Regions from separate parts of the Thermosporothrix sp. COM3 genome, predicted to be linked through region 1. Evidence: a T-box and tRNA genes for the amino acid it is inferred to sense, from the RefSeq annotation. Region 1 holds a T-box; the other regions hold tRNA genes.
The links. A T-box is a leader RNA that pairs with one kind of tRNA and senses whether it is charged. The one in region 1 lies ahead of KTH_RS07915 (proline--tRNA ligase), so its partner is inferred to be a tRNA-Pro.
Positions count from the first base shown of each region.

Region 2: it has a tRNA-Pro gene. The T-box ahead of KTH_RS07915 (proline--tRNA ligase) is inferred to sense a tRNA for this amino acid. The anticodon was not compared.
Region 3: it has a tRNA-Pro gene. The T-box ahead of KTH_RS07915 (proline--tRNA ligase) is inferred to sense a tRNA for this amino acid. The anticodon was not compared.

Region 1 covers NZ_AP019376.1:1,803,262-1,806,844, reverse strand. Annotated here, with positions in the region: gene KTH_RS07915 (proline--tRNA ligase) at 1-1,529, opposite strand, end outside; T-box leader at 1,582-1,815, opposite strand; gene KTH_RS07910 (hypothetical protein) at 1,923-2,378, shown strand; gene KTH_RS07905 (Na+/H+ antiporter) at 2,461-3,583, shown strand, end outside.
Region 2 covers NZ_AP019376.1:5,625,286-5,628,868, forward strand. Annotated here, with positions in the region: gene KTH_RS23840 (NAD(P)/FAD-dependent oxidoreductase) at 163-1,431, shown strand; tRNA gene KTH_RS23845 (tRNA-Pro) at 1,653-1,729, shown strand; gene KTH_RS23850 (HNH endonuclease) at 2,133-2,678, shown strand; gene KTH_RS23855 (DUF3536 domain-containing protein) at 2,993-3,583, shown strand, end outside.
Region 3 covers NZ_AP019376.1:6,066,171-6,069,753, reverse strand. Annotated here, with positions in the region: gene KTH_RS26060 (UbiA family prenyltransferase) at 1-275, shown strand, start outside; gene KTH_RS26055 (methyltransferase) at 289-1,380, shown strand; tRNA gene KTH_RS26050 (tRNA-Pro) at 1,398-1,471, opposite strand; gene KTH_RS26045 (ABC transporter permease) at 1,567-2,682, opposite strand; gene KTH_RS26040 (ABC transporter permease) at 2,792-3,583, opposite strand, start outside.

The DNA.
Region 1 (3,583 bases):
CCCTCCGCCTGCAAGTCTGCATACAGCCGCTCGGCTGCCGTCCGCGTCGTCTCTTTGTCCATATCAAAGCCGACCAGCGCCACATGATACGGTGCCACACGCAACGGCCATACAAGCCCTTTCTCATCACTCCTCTGCTCAACGAGCGCTGCCAGAATCCGGCTGACTCCGATGCCATAGCAGCCCATGAGCAGCGGCCTGGACGTGCCATCTGCCGCAAGAAAGGTCGCATGAAACACGTCGGAATAGCGCGTGCCAAGCTTGAAGATATGGCCTACCTCGCAGCCACGCACCATATGGAGCGAACCGCCGCAACGCGCACAGGAAGCGCCGTCATATGCTGAGGCAATGTCATCAAGGATCGCAACACGAAAATCACGAGGATAGTTTACATGTGTAATATGATAATCAACACGATTCGCGCCTGCGACGAAGTTCCGGCCCTGTGTGATCGAGTGGTCGGCCACAATCAGAATCGAGTCATCTTTGTCCAGAGGCGAGGTGAAGCCCGCCACAATGCCGCTTCGTGCCAGCTCTTCAGGCGTAGCAAGATGCAGATCAGAGACATCAAGCTTCGCGCGCGTCAACACATTGGTTAATTTGACCTCGTTCAGCTCCAGATCACCCCGCAGCACAGCTATCACGCTTCGGTCCCCGGCAGTGTAACAAACACATTTCAGCGTCCGCTCCTCCGGCACATGCAGGAACTCAGCCAGCTCGGCGATTGTCTTTACCCCGGGTGTATAGACCTCTTCAAGCGCTTCCAGAGCCTCATCAGTGCCTACCGGATCGCGCACAAACTCGGCCTTCTCTCGATTCGCCGCATACCCACACTGCTCGCAGATCAGCGCGTCATCCTCGCCTGCCTCAATTGGCACAAAGAATTCCTGCGAGTCCTTGCCACCAATGGCGCCGCTGTCGGCATCGACCAGGAGAAAGCGCAATCCGCATCGCTCTAAAGCCGCCTGACACGCCTCACGCACCACGCGATAGCTTTCGTCCATGCGCTCAGGATCAGCATCAAAGGTATAGAGATCGAGCATCACAAACTCACGGGTACGCAGCAGCCCCCCACGCGGCCTTAGTTGGTCACGAAAGCGAATGTGAACCTGAAACGGGCGTTGTGGTAGATCACGGTAACTGGTAATGAATTCGGACGCAAGCAGCGTAATCACCTCTTCGTGGGTCGCTCCGAGCACCAGATCACGGCCCTTGCGATCCTGCAAACTGAACAACTCCGCTCCATACGCCTCGGCACGCGAAAGACCACCATTCAGCGGCGGCTGCTCCCAGAGCTCGCGAGGCTGTAGTATCGGCAACATTACTTCCTGACCTCCGGCTCTTTCCAGCTCGGAGCGCAGCAGATCGGCGATCTTGCGCAACACGCGATTACCCAGAGGGAGAAAGCTATAAACGCCCGCTGCAAGCTGCCTGATAAAACCCGCTCGCACCAGCAGCTCATAATTGCGCCCTTCCGAGTCACGCGGCGCTTCTCGTAGCGTCCGGGTAAACAGATGAGATAGTCGCATGGTGTTCTCCTTCTTCTGAAGCGCGCCAAAATAAAAAAAGCCCCGTCCCTCCATGAAGGACGAGTTTTTCCCGTGGTACCACCTTCGTTCAGATTGTGCATTACAACACAATCCACTCATTACGGTCAATAGTATAACCGTTCCTCTGCGCTAACGGGGAGGCTCCGGTCAGCTCTTCGCTGACGCTCTCAGGTGGGTTCAACGTGATTTCGTCTACCGGCTTTCACTCTCTCCGGCTCGCTGACAGACCGTCCTCACGCCTACTATTCCTGATCGGCGCGTTTACACTGTATCGTTTCTTCTTCCCAGAATACATGATTTCTGTGCAGATTGTCAAGCCCCCATTTCTGGCGGTATGATAGATCCAGTAACAGCAAAAGGAGGTCAGTATCTATGTTTGGCTGGCGATTCTGGAGCCTTTCGGCGCTCTATGCCCTCGGGGCAGCGCTTCTCATCGGCATTCCCACGGTATTGATTCCGAACGCGTTTTTCGTGCGCATGACGCCGAGCGGGACGCTGGACTATAGTATCTGGCTGCTTTCCGCGCTGCTGATCGGGCCACTGCTGGCACTGGCAACACTCTACCCGACGCCGCCTCAGCAGCCCAAAGAGCGCACCGGCACCCTGCGGACACTATTCGGCTTTCTGCTTTCGTTCTTCTCGGTTGGTTGCCCGATATGTAATAAAATCGTCGTCCTGCTGCTTGGCATGAGCGGCGCCATGACCCTGTTCGATCCACTGCGCCCCTTGCTCGGGCTCGCGTCGCTGCTCCTGCTGGCAACAACGTTGTATCTCAGAATCCGCGTTCTACGTCTCGGTTGTCGCCTTCCTGCACCTCGAATCCAGTAGGTATACTGAATAGAGAACCCCCGGAAGCTCCTTCACACCAGGCGAGCAGTCAGCGCTTCGGGGAGACGAGAGGTGGCAGCTTTTGGTACATGAAACCGTCGTTCTGAGTTTTATTTTGCTGTCCGTGATTGTGGCGCTGGCGATTCTGGCGACGCGGCTGCGCATTCCATACCCGATCCTGCTGGTGATCGGGGGGATACTGCTCGGCTTTTTACCCAATTTGCCGGACATACATCTCGATCCGAATCTGATCTTTGTTGCCTTCCTCCCTCCTCTTATCTTTACTTCAGCCTGGTTTACGTCCTGGCGCGATTTTCGTGAATCGCTACGCCCGATTCTCTTGCAGGCGGTCGGGCTCGTTCTGCTGACCATGTTGCTTGTTGCCTGGGTGCTCCATACCATTCACCCGGATCTTCCCTGGTCGGTTGCTTTTATCCTCGGCGCGGTCGTCTCACCGACTGACACCGTCGCAGCAGGGACCGTCATAAAGAACTTCCGCCTGCCGCACCGCCTGACGACCGTGATTGAAGGCGAGAGTCTGGTCAACGACGCCACGGCGCTTGTTGCCTACCGCTTCGCCCTGGCAGCCGCTCTCAGTGGGACCTTCTCGCCTGGTGCGGCGGCACTCCAATTTGTCCTTGTCAGCGTGGGGGGCGTGCTGATCGGGCTGATTATCGCGTGGCCCGTCACCTGGCTCTACCAGCGCATCGACGACGCAACCAGTGAGATCGTTATTTCGCTGCTCACTCCCTATGCGGCTTACCTCTTCGCGGAAGCGCTCCAGCTCTCCGGCGTGCTCTCGTGCGTGGCTGCCGGGCTCTTCCTGGGACAGCGCTCCGCGACGCTGCTTTCGGCCAATACGCGCCTGCAAGCCGGGGCCTTCTGGAACGTGGCGGTGTTCCTGCTCAACGGCTTTATTTTCATGCTGATCGGGTTGCAGCTCCCCGATATCATTGCGGCACTCTCAGGGATGCCCTTCCTGACGCTGCTGGGGCATGCGGTGCTGATCTGTCTGGCTGTGATCGTGATTCGCCTGATCTGGTGCGTTGCCAGTACCGCCATTGCGAAAATGCTCAGCCGGTTGATCCCCTCATTTCAGCCTATCACGCGCTGGCGCTCGGCTCTGCTGATCGGTTGGTCGGGCATGAGAGGCGGCATCTCGCTCGCAACGGCGCTCTCGATCCCCCTGACGCTCCCCAATGGCG
Region 2 (3,583 bases), 3.8 Mb from region 1:
TCTTCATTTCATTTGCCAGTATATGGCCTTTGGGGCGATGTGTAAATTCAGGTCAGGGTGATCACTCTGCTTTAGTACCTGCTTGTCCTATTCCCATACAAAGTATGCTAGAATAGAGAGTCAGGAAAACAAGCAATGATAGTGAAAAAAGGGTTCTGAAGCATGGAATATGCTGTACTTGGTGGTGGTGCATTAGGGTTGATGACCGCGTATCGCTTGTTGCAAGCGGGACATTCGGTAATGCTTTTTGAGCAGGAGCCACTGGCTGGTGGGCTGGCCTCTGGCTTTCAAGTCGGTGATACCTGGCTGGAAAAGTTCTATCACCATATTTTTCGTTCGGACAAAACGATTATTAAAATTATTGAGGAGATAGGACTTCGCGAGCGACTGGAATGGCTCCGTCCCCGCACTGTCAGCCTGATACAGGGAAAGCTGCATCAGCTAGATTCGCCACTGACCTTGCTTCGTTTCAAGCCGTTGCGCTTTGATGAGCGGCTTCGTATGGGCGTTGTTGCCGCTTTCTTAAAAGTGGCTCGACCCGAATGGTTGGAAGGCCAGACGGCTGATCCCTGGCTGCGGCGCTGGATGGGAAAACGGGCATATGAGGCGGTCTTTCAGCCGCTTTTTCAGGGAAAATTTGGCAAGCTGTATGATCAGATTGCCCTGCCCTGGTTCTGGGCGCGTTTTCATGATCGCACAACAGAGCTCGGCTATCTGCGGGGTGGCTTTCAGCTTCTCTATGATCGGCTGGCTGAACTGATTGTGGCTTCCGGGGGGAAGCTCTTATTACAGACGCGGGTTGAGCAGGTTGAACAGCAGGATGGGCGCTGGCAGGTCAGGACGAGCCAGGGGGGATGGACCTTTGATGGTGTTATTTCGACGCTCCCCACACGCCTGACGTTTCGGCTGATCCCCACTTTACCGGAGGCATATCGCAAGCGCTATGATTGGGGGCTTGCCTACGGGGCGCATTGCCTGATCCTGGCGCTGGATCGACGCCTGACGGATGATAGCTACTGGATTAATATCTGCGATCCCGGCTACCCCTTTATGGCCCTGGTTGAACATACAAACTATCGTTCTCCGGCAGAGTATGGCGGTCGGCATCTGATCTATCTGGGCAATTATCGCGCGATGGATGACCCTCTCTTTACGATGAAGAAAGAGGAGGTGCTGGCTGCGTTTCTACCTCATCTGCAACGGCTGGTTCCTGCGTTTCAGCCTGAGTGGGTCACGGAAAGCTGGATGTTCCAGGCCCCATATGCGCAACCAATTGTGACCACGGATTATCGCGAGCATATTCCTCCACTGGAAACGCCACTTGCGGGCCTCTGGATGGCGAATATGTTTCAGGTGTATCCGCATGATCGAGGACAGAACTATTCATTTGAACTTGCTGAAAAGCTGGTAAAACGTATCTTGCAACAATAGCAAGCGGAAAGGGTGCGAGGGAACACCTCTTCTGACGTCAGCAGCGAGATTTATGAGAATTTTTCCCGGATTGCCTGTATACCTATTGTCAAGCAGTATGGGAGTATGCTATACTAGCGATGAGCAATGGAGAAGCAAATAAAAGCTTGATTGTGATAGAGTGTTTGTGGATCTATTGCGCGGATAAGTGCAGTGCGTTGTGTCATTGCATGGAGTCAATCCGGGGTGTGGCGCAGTCGGCTAGCGCGCAGCGTTCGGGACGCTGAGGTCGGAGGTTCAAGTCCTCTCACCCCGACCAGGATAGGCACATGCTCCCCAGGAGGGGTGAAATGGTTCAGACAAGCCTACAATCGATGAGGTCTAACCATAGCATGTGTCTTTTTGCCTTTTTAAGGCGCTTCCCCCCTTCAATGCAGGATCTCCAGATACATTCATCCTTCTGGAAACAGTTGTATCCCGCTTTTTCCCTGTTCCCTTCTCAGGCCGCTTTTTGTCTACAGGGAAGCGGACTCCCTGCATTGCCTGGCTCCCCTGGACGTGCAAAGGATACCTGTACTTATCCACCTGGACGTTACAGACGGCGAAAACGCTGAGGGACCGGGGGAAAATGCTCCCTGTCAGTACTCCTTTTTTCCCCTCAGTCCTTGTTCCTCGCTGTCTGTGATTGGGTCGTCTCTGACAGAGAGGAAAGGATAGTATTCATGCCTGTTCTTGTGCTGAATTCCTCACTACAACCTCTCTCGGTCATCACTGAGCGCCGCCTGATTGTACTGTTATCAAAACATAAGGTGACGTTTCTAGACGAAAATGTTCGTCAGTTGATCGAAGAGAGCATTGCAGCTCGACGCCTTGAGCTTGAGCGACCGGTAATTGTTCAGTTGCTGGCTAATATTCGTGTGCCTCGTATGACGCTGCAACCCACACGCGCCAATATCCTGTTGCGCGATGATGAGACCTGCCAGTATTGCGGCAAGCACTCTCGTGATCTGACTCTGGATCATGTCATTCCGCGCTCGCGAGGCGGAAAGAGCACCTGGGAAAACCTGGTTGCTTGCTGCCGGGCCTGCAACGGAAAGAAGGGAAACCGGTTGCTCAAAGAAGTCAATATGCGTCTGTTGCGTCAGCCTTGTGCCCTGACAACCGAATATGCCGGGGTATTCCTGCTGCGCTACCCCAAGCTGCGTGCCGCCTATGAGGAGTTCATCAACGGTTTTCAGAGCGGGCAGGTCAGTGGCATAAGTGCCTAAAATCAGCAGGATGTATGCCCTTAGAGGAGACATTGGGGAACCTGGTCTTATCCTTCTATTGATCAGGGAGCAAAGGTTATCTTTGCTCCCTCTCGTGCATCTATACCTCTGCTCTACACGTATCTAGAAATAAGGATGAGTATATCCGACAAGAATGGCGAGAATGGGGGCTTTGCGCCTGCCCTTGTTGCTTAAACGTATGTTTCTATGCTTGATGCCTGCTCTCTGAGAGAGTTGTTATCATTCTTGTAAGTTGTTTTTTGTTGCTTGCTACGCGCATGCCTGACCCCCTGTTTTTCTGGTGAAGGTGGTTTATGATAGAACAGATCGCTGCTGAGGAGTCCATGTCTCAAACTCACCCGGGTTCCGTCTACCTGTGCTTGCATGGACATTTTTATCAGCCGCCTCGTGAAGATCCTTTTACACATATTCTTCCTATTGAATCAGATGCTGCTCCTTTTAAAAATTTCAATGAAAAGATTACGGCTGAATGCTATCGTCCGAATGCTGAAGCGGGCAATTTCGCTGCTATCAGTTTTGACCTTGGGCCAACGCTGGCGGCCTGGTTGGAACAGACCCACCCTGACGTCTATCGGCTGATTCTGGACTCAGATCGGCAGCACTATCAACGTTACGGCGTCGGAAATGCAATGGCACAGGCATATAATCATACTATCCTTCCGCTGGCAAATGCCCGTGACAAGCGCACCCAGATCCTCTGGGGGTTACAGGATTTTGCGCACCGGTTCGGGCGTCCGGCGCATGGAATGTGGCTTGCTGAAACGGCAATTGACCTTGAAAGTCTGGATATTATGGCAGACCAGGGAATCACATATACTATTCTGGCCCCCTGGCAGGTAGCGACGCCCATTGACCCGACCGAACCGTATCTTGTACGGTTGCCT
Region 3 (3,583 bases), 4.3 Mb from region 1:
TAGGCGTTCGCGGATGTGCGCTCGCTATCCCTCTTCTGCTTCTTGGCGGAGTGGTTGTAATCGCCCTTCTCACTTTCACACATCTGGTGCCTGCAAATTTGCTCATTCTCCTGGCGACCTTTCTCCCGGGTCTGTTCGGCATTGGCCTGCTCGCGCTTCTCTTCAGGCCACAGCGCTTGCTGAATCGCAAAACAACCCGCCGCCCCTACTTCCTCTTTGTGGTCTGTATTACGCTGCTTCTAGGAGGGGGTTGGTTAGCTGGAGTCCTTTTCTGAAAGGGGGTTGCTTATGCCGCTACGCTTTACAGCCCTGGAATATCTGCTCGCTCGTTTGAACTTGCTGCCCACACCGCTTTTTGACGTTCCACTCTCTGCCGGAATCTCAACAGCGCTCTATACAGCCTGCAAGCTTGGGCTTTTCGATAGCTTGCGTACCCGAGGACAGACGGTGTCGGAGCTCGCCGATAGGCTTCAGTGTCATCCTCAGGGACTGCTCTATCTACTTCAACTGCTTGTCTCTTCCGGCTATTTGCGCCAGCACAAGGGGAGATATTACAACACACGCATAAGCCAGCGCTGGCTTGTCTCAAGCTCCCGACAGAATCTCATACCATATATTCTTCATGGACCCGATCTGGCGAATATCTGGGCCCATCTCGATGAGATTATCCACACCAACCAGGCAGCGATGAAAACGCCGTATGAAGAGAGTACCACAACTGCTGAGAGCCGACAGCTTCTTGAGCGCCACTATGCCGGGCTGGCCGCGCTTGCCTCAATGATCGGCCCGGAGATTCTCCGGCGGGTCCCTCTGCCACAACCTGCCACCCGTCTGCTTGATGTTGGCGGCTCTCATGCAGCGTACAGCGCGCTTTTTTGCCGCGCCTATCCCGGGCTGCATGCAACCGTGATCGACCTTGAAGCCGGGGTTGAGGCAGGCACACACACGGTACAGCGTCTGGGGCTGGAACAGCGAATTCAGTTTATGTGCTGTGATATTGTGAGCGATGATTTTCCTGAGCACTTTTCAGAACCCTTTGATGTGGCGCTCTACTTTAACATCGCCCATCTGCTTCAACCTGAGGACAACCAGGCGGTACTTCACAAGGTGGCTCATACTCTCCGCCCGGGCGGGCTCCTGATCCTGGTCGATCAGCTCTCAGACCAGCGGCAACGCTCACGCCTCTCCACCCTGACCACCCAACTGATGCAGCTCTCTGTGACCATCATCGGTGGCACCTGTCATCCATTTTCGGATGTCCGATACTGGCTGGAAAGGGCAGGAATGGAGCAGATTCACAAACATGAGATGCTGACACCAGGAACTTGCTTCGTGACAGCACGCAAGCGAAACGAGACAAAAAAAAGAAGCGGTGACTGATCACCGCTTCTTAAAAGTCGGGGTGAGAGGATTTGAACCTCCGACCACTTCAACCCCATTGAAGTGCGCTACCGGGCTGCGCCACACCCCGATTCTTTCGGACGGCTTTATTATAACAGATATGTTTTGAGCTCGTCAACCCCCCTTTTCAGAAAAAACCAACAAAAAGAAAAGAGATGAAGAAGGCTAGATTGCCATTGCAGCTCGCTCCTGACGCCTCAGCAGCCAATATGCCACCATCATTGAGGCTACAGTCCAGATGCCGAACACCAGCAGATCTGCCCATATCGCGCTCACCATATGCACATTGATAAAAGCAAGGTACAGTCCATCCGCAAAATAATACGTCGGGAAGAGCTTGAGCAGGTTCATCAGAAAGCCCTCCGGGAACCAGCCAATCCCCAGGAACATGCCCAGAAATGCCGGGAAAAAGGTTAGCAGCCAGAGAATACCAGCAACGCCACCAAGGGCGCTCCCGGTATGACAGACACAGACACAGATAAAACCGAGGCTAAGCGAAAAGAGCGTGAACAGCACGATGAAGAGCAACTGCATCGGAACCAGGCCCGAGAAGCCCGTCAACAGGGCAAGCACCATCAATGAGGCAGCCATCTGATAGAGAAACGCAACCAGAGCCCGCGCCTGAATCACAGTGGCAAAGGATGAAGGAGCAAGCAACAACAGACGCAGGATCTTTTTCTCTTTCTCCTCAACAAATATAGCAGCCGCTATCGACAGCGAATATTGATTCGCGACCAGACAACCAGCAACCGCAAAGGTCTTTTTCAATATATCCCACGGTCTTTCAGAAAGAAAGGTTGAGGAGGGCTTCACCATCAGTTCTATATGGATAGGCTGATCATGCCGCAACTCCGCAATATACCTTCTCAAAACGGCTTGAATCTCGGCCTGAGTGCTCTTCTCTGACTCGATTCCCCTGAGATACAACTGTACATGCGGCTCCTTGCCCTTTTGAAGCTGCTGTTCAAGATCATCCGGAATCACAATCCCGATGGTATACGGCCCGCTCTCGTCCTCAACACGCTGCGAAACCTCAGTAGCAGAAAGCGCTTGTGTCACTTTGACACCGGGGAATATCTCCCCAAAGAGTTGCTCTATACGCGCATCACTATGCTTCTGATAGAGCAAAACAGCGACATTTCGTGTCCCTATCAGATTCGCTGCCAGCACAAAGAAAGCCGCTATTACCAACGGCAAGACAAGCGTTAAGGCGCTAGATTTGTTGACAACACTATCCAGAAGATCTTTGCGGGCAATCGCAAGTACAGCTCGAATATTCACCAGATCAACCTCTCCTGAATGCTCTGATCAGCTAAAACTGTACCATAGAATCACTTGTCACGTAAAGCAAACAGGGAGCGCACTTGATAGACACTCCCTGTTAAAGCAGTTAGAACTGTGCCGCTCTTTTTGCTTGCCTCTTGAGTATCAGAGTGGCAAGTACCAGCAGCACGACCGCACATGCAGCAATCACAGCCATATCCAGAAGCACAGTACCATTCCAGCCTGCATTCTGTACCGCTCGTGAGAAGCCATCCGCCAGGTAGTAGGTAGGAACCGCCCGCGCAACATAGGTCAGTGGGCTTCCCTGCAAAAGAACGGACATGAAATCTGAAGCCAGCATCGCAGGGAAGAGAAACAGCATCGTCATCACTCCGGTAAAGCCACCTAGAGAGGTTGCCGTCTGAAAGATACAGCCAGCCAGCAAACCCATCGATAGCGAGAAACAGGCCCCAAGCACGACGAAGACGCCCAGCATCGGGATATTGCCGGAAAGGCCCTTCATTGCGATCAGAACAACAACCGTCATGATGAGCTGGTAGATCAGCGCGAACAACAACTTTGCAATAAGAATATCCGCAAAGGACGCAGGAGAAACCATCAGCATCCGCAGGGTCTTTTTCTCCTTTTCCTCAACCAGTAGATTGGGCACAATGGTCATACCCGTTAAGAACGACATCAACAGCGCGATTCCGCCATAAAAGCCATTCATCTGCTGAGTCAGTGAGAGCTGATGAGCATCTGGCGGATTGATCGTGACGACGGAAAACCGCACAGGTACCGGGTTGGACAGGGAGGACGCGTAGCTATTCACCACGCTCATCAATGTGGTCTTTGCGGCTGCCCCCTCCGGAATCTCGCTGCCATTGATGTAGAGTTCAAGATCAGGATGTGCGCCTTT